Regions from separate parts of the Virgibacillus sp. LDC1 genome, predicted to be linked through region 1. Evidence: predicted binding sites of a transcription regulator. Region 1 holds the regulator's gene; the other holds the start of a gene.
The links. Region 1 encodes LexA, which represses DNA repair genes until DNA is damaged. Its sites were predicted from a motif close to CGAACATATGTTCG; they were not measured.
Positions count from the first base shown of each region.

Region 2: a site for LexA is predicted at 2,095-2,108, ahead of OHJ21_RS19620 (SPL family radical SAM protein). Genes of this name have one in related genera too.

Region 1 is NZ_JAOXLZ010000001.1:888,030-891,389, reverse strand. It holds gene OHJ21_RS04235 (DUF896 domain-containing protein) at 1-69, opposite strand, end outside; gene OHJ21_RS04230 (LysM peptidoglycan-binding domain-containing protein) at 334-705, opposite strand; gene lexA (transcriptional repressor LexA) at 881-1,507, shown strand; gene OHJ21_RS04220 (hypothetical protein) at 1,576-2,391, opposite strand; gene OHJ21_RS04215 (RNA polymerase sigma factor) at 2,384-2,929, opposite strand; gene OHJ21_RS04210 (hypothetical protein) at 3,079-3,360, opposite strand, start outside.
Region 2 is NZ_JAOXLZ010000001.1:4,300,718-4,304,077, forward strand. It holds gene OHJ21_RS19610 (ATP-dependent DNA ligase) at 1-41, shown strand, start outside; gene ligD (non-homologous end-joining DNA ligase) at 47-964, shown strand; gene OHJ21_RS19620 (SPL family radical SAM protein) at 947-2,035, opposite strand; gene OHJ21_RS19625 (TetR/AcrR family transcriptional regulator) at 2,267-2,842, shown strand; gene OHJ21_RS19630 (serine hydrolase domain-containing protein) at 2,892-3,360, shown strand, end outside.

The DNA of each region.
Region 1 (3,360 bases):
GGTCAATCCCTCACTCTTCTGTTTTCTTGCTAGTACATTGATGCGTTCAACCAAAGTATCGATGTCCATGACTCCTCCTCCAATTCCGATATCATGTATAACTTAAACATGTGAAAAAGAGCTTGTCAAGGCAACAGCACCCTTGCAAACTCTTATTAAGAACAAATATGAACATATGATGCCATAAATGGGTTCCTCTATGTTAAGAAATCAATAGTCGTCTATTATAAACACGCTTATACTGCGTGAAATCACTTCGTTAGGCAAGCTTAGAAATATAAAGCGAGAAGTAGGGACATATATAAGGAAAGGTTTGCTCTTAGCGTCGTCCAATTACCAGACCGGTAAAGACAACACCTCTCCGGCCTGAATATCCGGACCTTTCAATCCGTTAATTCTTCGGATGCTATCCAGATAGACTCTCGTATCCATATCTGCCGGTTTATGAAGGGAAGCAATTCGCCACAAACTATCACCATATTGAACAATAACCTGCTTCTCCCCAGTGGGCTTGTCCATCCCCCCGGCAAAAACGGAATATGCTCCTGTCCAAAATGAAGCTACGATCAAGAGGATGAATAAAAGCTTTATAAATGGAATGGATGCCATTCTGGACTTCAATTGATTGCTCCAAGTCTCCGAGGAATTCTTCGTTTGCACTGGAACGTTCTCATAAATGCTGCGGTATGTACTGTATTTCAACATGGAATCATCATCTCCCAAACAAGTGTTCTCTTATGGATTTATATTAACACGAACACTTGTTTGATTCAATACCCAAAAGAACATTTGTTCTATTTTTATTTAGAACTTATGTTTGTACGAACGGAAGTTCTATGTTATAATTTTCCCAAACGTTACTAAATGGGGTTGATACGGCATGTCGAAAATATCCAGCCGCCAGCTGGCGATCTTAGAGTTTATCCGCAACGAAGTTCGTAGCAAGGGTTACCCGCCTTCTGTCCGGGAAATCGGCGAGGCTGTCGGACTAGCCTCCAGTTCAACGGTCCATGGACATCTAGACCGTCTGGAGAAGAAAGGCCTCATTCGCCGTGACCCTACGAAACCAAGAGCCATCGAGCTTCTTGGCCAAGAAGAGTCCGATAGCGCAAACCTGTTTACCCACACCATTGCCAGAGTGCCTGTTGTCGGTAAAGTCACTGCAGGTGTTCCTATTACAGCCATGGAGAACATTGAGGATTATTTTCCGCTCCCGCAGCATTATGTAGGCGACGATAAGGTGTTCATGTTGTCGGTAGTCGGTGACAGTATGATCGAAGCTGGCATTCACAGCGGCGACTATGTCATTGTTCGCCAGCAGCAAACTGCAGACAATGGCGACATTGTTGTAGCGATGACCGAAGAAGACGAAGCAACGGTAAAGACCTTCTACAAGGAGAAGGATCATGTACGATTGCAACCGGAGAATCCTACCTACGAGCCACTGCGCCTGAACCATGTTACGATTCTCGGTAAAGTAATCGGACTCTTCAGGGACGTCCACTAATTTCATATATCTATGAATATAAGAGGTTACCTCCCTTAATTGGATGGTAACCTCTTTACTTGTTTTATTTAACTCACAGGGGATATCATTGTATTGTCTTGGACTAGTACCATAGCATTTTGCCTAAGATCCAGCCGATACGTTCGCGTGAGTTTAGAGTCTGATGAACCTTCTCCGCCAGGCCCCTCCGTGGACTCTAGAACAAGCTTATTATCTTTCACCATAGGAATCGTGCCTGGTCTGTAATAGGAAGTGTCGGATACCAAGGATTCATCCTGAAATCGGAGCTGGACGGCTTTACCCGTTTCATGCTCTACCGCGAACGCATAGATTTGTATACCATGACAGTCCCTATATTGCGGTGCAAGTATAAATACATCAGCATCCTGAAACGGCAAACGAATCATATCGACTGCTGCAGAGGTGGGTTGAATAAAAGTAATGTCCTCCAGCGTGGAGACTTCACCCGTAACGCCATGAGAACGATATCGTACGCTGTAGTTTCCGGTAAACGACAGGTCGGTTTCGAGGCCGAAGCAGCTCGGTGCTCCCAATGTCGTTATTTTTTCCTTTTCTACAGCAACCACACTCAACCTTCCCCTATCTGTTAAGCCTTGTGCTCGGATCGTCTCTTCCGTACCAGGAGGTAAAGTCCCTGCTCTCTGTTGTTCCTCTCTGCCAAAAGGCAATTGAAAGGCAATTAAAATAGTCAGAAGCATTAACCCTCCAGCAAATCCAACTTGTAAGTGCTTCCGACGTTTAGGCTTGCTGTCGGTGAAAATCACGGACCTATGCACGTTTTTTTTCATTTCGGATGTGAACTTTTCATCTGAAAAGGGAGCGTTTTTAGCCCGGGAATACCATTCTGGTTTATCCTCATTCATCGCCATTCTCCTTCAACAGGTTCTGTACTTTTTTCCTTGCCCGATACAGTCTTGATTTTACGGTACCCGCCGCTAGGTTAAGGAACTCCGCAATCTGATTTATTGACATCTCATAGTAAAGATCCAGGATTAACACCTCCCTGAACTTCCTGGGTAAGGTCATAATCATGGCCCATATTTCATTGGTATACTGCCCATCCAAATACTCTACTTCCGCCGACCGGCTTGAGGCATCTGTGAGCAGCTTGTCCTTGAGGGTCACTTTCCGAAAGAAAAAAGTTTGTTGATATCGAAACGCGGTATGTCTTGTAATTGTAAGCAGCCACGTTTTTAGCGTCGCCCGACCGCGAAAGGTATGTATGCCAAAATAAGCTTTAATAAACACCTCTTGAGCAATATCGTCAGCCAGTGCTTGCTGTTTGGTCAGAAAATAAGCGTAATTCCAGATATCATTTCCGTATAAGTTCATGATTTTATCCAGTGTCTGTGTGTCCATCACCGTCATCTGCTTCAAGTATTCCAGCTCCAACCGATTCACCTCGTCTAATTAGAGTCATGGAAGTGAGCAAAGGTTCCCTTTTTTCGAAAAATAAAAAAAGAATCTCCCCTTTTATGGAGGGCGATTCTGTATTAGCTGCATTCCATGAACGGTTCTACAAAACCATAAACCAAAATCTATTGCCATTGCTATGAAACTAACGGAGCCTCTTCCCAGGCCTGTTTAAATTGAGAACCGAATCTTCGAATGGATTCTTTGTCGGACGTTAACTGAAAATCCTGTTCAGACCCGTAAAAACGCAACTGATATATTCCTTTTCGATCCATCTGTTCCCAGCTCAGATGGTATAAATGTTTTTCAAAAGATATAAATAAGCCGTCTAATTTAAAACCATTTAAATACTCAAGCGGAAATTCAGCAGTTACCGAAATAAAGTTCCTTATTGTCACATTGGTCCACCCAAAATTCAA
Region 2 (3,360 bases), 3.4 Mb from region 1:
TGATGCGCCATCCCAAACTCGTATCGATTGAGGGGGTGTAAACAATATGGCTCGTACCGTCAAAGGCACCCTGACGATCGAGGGACAGGAGATTCAAATTACGAATCCCGACAAACCACTATGGCCTGAAGTCGGCATTACCAAAGCGATGTATCTGCAAAAGCTTGCGGCCATCTCCCCGTTCCTGCTCCGATACTGCCGGGGAAGGCTGCTCACGACCATCCGGTATCCGCACGGGGCCGAAGGCGAATCCTTCTATCAGAAAAATGCGCCGGAGCCGCTGCCGCCTTTTGTTCAGACCTATGTCCACGAAAATATTAACTACGTGCTGTTGAACGGACTGCCGGAGCTGCTCTGGCTGGGGAATCTGGCTGCGCTTGAGTTTCACCCTTCCCTGCATCTGGCAGGCAGCACTCTGCCCTGCGAATGGATGATTGATCTGGATCCTACGCTGCCGGAGGAGCCACGGATCATGGAAGCGACCGCGATTGTAGGGGACGTGCTGAGCTCCTTGGGCCTGTCCTCCGTCCCAAAAACCTCAGGCGCTACCGGGGTGCAGATCATCGTTCCGATTCCGGAAGGCATTACGTTCGATGAACTTCGTACGGTCGGCCAATTCGTGGGGCAATATGTAACCGAGAAGTTCCCTAAGCTGTTCACCATCGAACGGCTTAAAAAAAATCGCGGCGATAAGATCTACTTCGATTATCTTCAGCATTACAGCGGAAGGACACTCGCTGCTCCATATACCCCGCGGGCCCGGCGGCTTGGGACCGTCTCCACACCGCTCACTTGGGACGAGGTCCGTCAGGATGTTTCTCCCACGGAATTTCATCTGCTGAACATTGAAGAACGGCTAAAAGAGAAGGGCGACCTGCTTCAGAGCCTGCCTCCCCAACCGATAGAGAACGTCATCCGACATCTGAAGCCCCAAGGAAAGGGATCGTCAAAAAGGAAAGGATAACTGCTCAATATCCGGCATAAGCTCCTTGCCGGAGACTGGCGCTGCCGGTTGAGGCAGCTTCCTTGGCTGTGCAGGAGCAGCCAGGTCCCGGACTGAACGAAGATGATCGCGAGCGCCTTCCTGCGTCTCGTTCTCTTGAGAAGTCCCGCTTGCAATCGTCCCGGATTCACTCACTATGGCAGTAGATGCCCCCGTGGTCAGTCCATTCAGCTCATATTCGTTCAGCAGCCTGGCCGCCATCGATTTGAAGGAACGTACGTAATGCTCTTCGGCATATGCGCCCTGTCCATATAACTCGCGGTAAGGCTGTACCACTTCGGGAAACTGGTGTTTAAGTGTTTCGATATACCATTTCTTCACGTCACGCGACAGTCTCAGTAACGAGATCATCGCAAAAGAAACACCCCTCACCTTCGCCTGCGACAAAAGATCCCTCAGTTCCGACTCCTTATCCGTCAAAAAGGGCAGCACAGGCGCCACAAACAAGCCCGTTCGTATGCCTGCAGCCGATAATCGGTGGATCGTATCGAGCCTGCCCTCCGGATGAGGCGATGCCGGCTCCAGCTTCCGGATGATGTCCCCATTCAGCGTGTTGAGACTGATGTTAACGGACACATTCTCCATCCGGGTCAATATGTCCAAATCCCTGAGCACGAGCGGAGAACGCGTTGTAATGCTCGTGGAGATGCGGTATTTAGCGAGCAGCTTCAGGCACTCCCGCGTAATCCCCTCCTTGCCCTCGATCGGCTGATACGGATCGGTTGCCGTTCCGATCGTAACCTGTCCAATCGATCTGCGCATCGCTTCAATATCATGATCAAACTTCCTCGCCGCACTCGATAACTGCTTCTCCAGCGCTTCGGCTGCATTCGACTTCATAAAGATATGATGCTGAAACTCATCTTCCGCCCCCATACCGATAAAGGATTGAAAAGCGCGGGCATAGCAAAAGCTGCATCCATGCCCGCATCCGCGGTACGGATTAATGGACCAATCGAAGGGCATCCTCTCTTCCTTTACTCTGTTTAAAGTCTGTTTGGTCGTTACCCGTTCATATAACGTACGAGCCACTCCTCTTCCTCCCCTCTGATCCTGTATTATTACTGTATTTTGAACTATTATTATTTTAACAAACATATGTTCTTATTATAAGTGGGTTTTACTGGATTTTCAAATTAACCTCCAGCAACGCTTCATCATAATATGTTGAACTTGGTCCAATTCCGCTTTATAATTAATATATATCATGTGATATATATCGATTGTTCTACATATAATTAATCCAAGGAGTTGCAGACAGCCATGGCACCGAAAACGAAGTTCACCAAACAAGATATCGTGCTAGCCGCATTTGACATTGCCAAGACCGATGGAATCGAGTCCATTACGATTCGTAAAGTAGCTGAACGTCTGGGCAGCTCCATCGCGCCGATCTATGTCAATTTCAACGATGCTGAAGAACTGGTTCAACAGGTCGTCGAAAAGGCCTTCCAGGTGGCCAGAGGATTGATTACAGAGCAGCAATCCGGGCAGCCGTTCCGGGATATCGGCATGGCAAGTCTCCGGTTCGCCAAGGAATACCCTGTACTCTACCGGGATTTGATTATGAAGAACAATCCCCATATGAAGAATACCCCGGAACAAATTCGTGAGGTTATCGTGTTGATGAAGCAGGACCCGGAGCTTTCGGGATTTTCTGATCAGGAGCTGCAATCTATTTTATTGAAAATGCAAACCTTTCAGACAGGTCTCTGTGTCATGCTAGCCAATGATTTATTCACGGAGAGTATGGATGACATCAAGATGATCCATATGATGGACGAAGCCGCTGAAGATTTCATACGTGCCGCTCGTTTGCGGAAACAGCAGGAGAAGTGAAGCTGTATAAGGCATCGATAAATAACAATCTGTGGGAGGTATATGGAGAATGGGAAGATACCTGGAGCAGTCGCTTCTGGATGAATGCTTGGCTCGGCTCGCTAATAAAAGGAATGTGTTTAGCACGGTTTTATGCGTTGAGGACCAGATGCAATCCCTTTCCCTTGTCAGCAGCGGCGGGGAGATGCAGACCGAGGACCGCTATTTCATTGCCAGCGTGACCAAATTGTACGTGACAGCTGTACTTTTGAAATTACGGGCGGAGCAGCGGATTGGGCTCGATGATCCAATCGGCAGGTACCTTTCAAAAGAGATCATGGCGGGACTCCATATGATGGAGAACAGGGATTACACCGAAGAAATCACGGTCAAACAGTTAATGTCCAATACGTCAGGCATCCCGGACTATTTTTCCGGGGACGTCTTCTCGGATCTCATTGCCGGGCATGATCAGGCTTGGAGTCTGGACAAAACATTGGATGCAGCCAGACGGCTAAAGCCCAAATTCAAACCTGGCC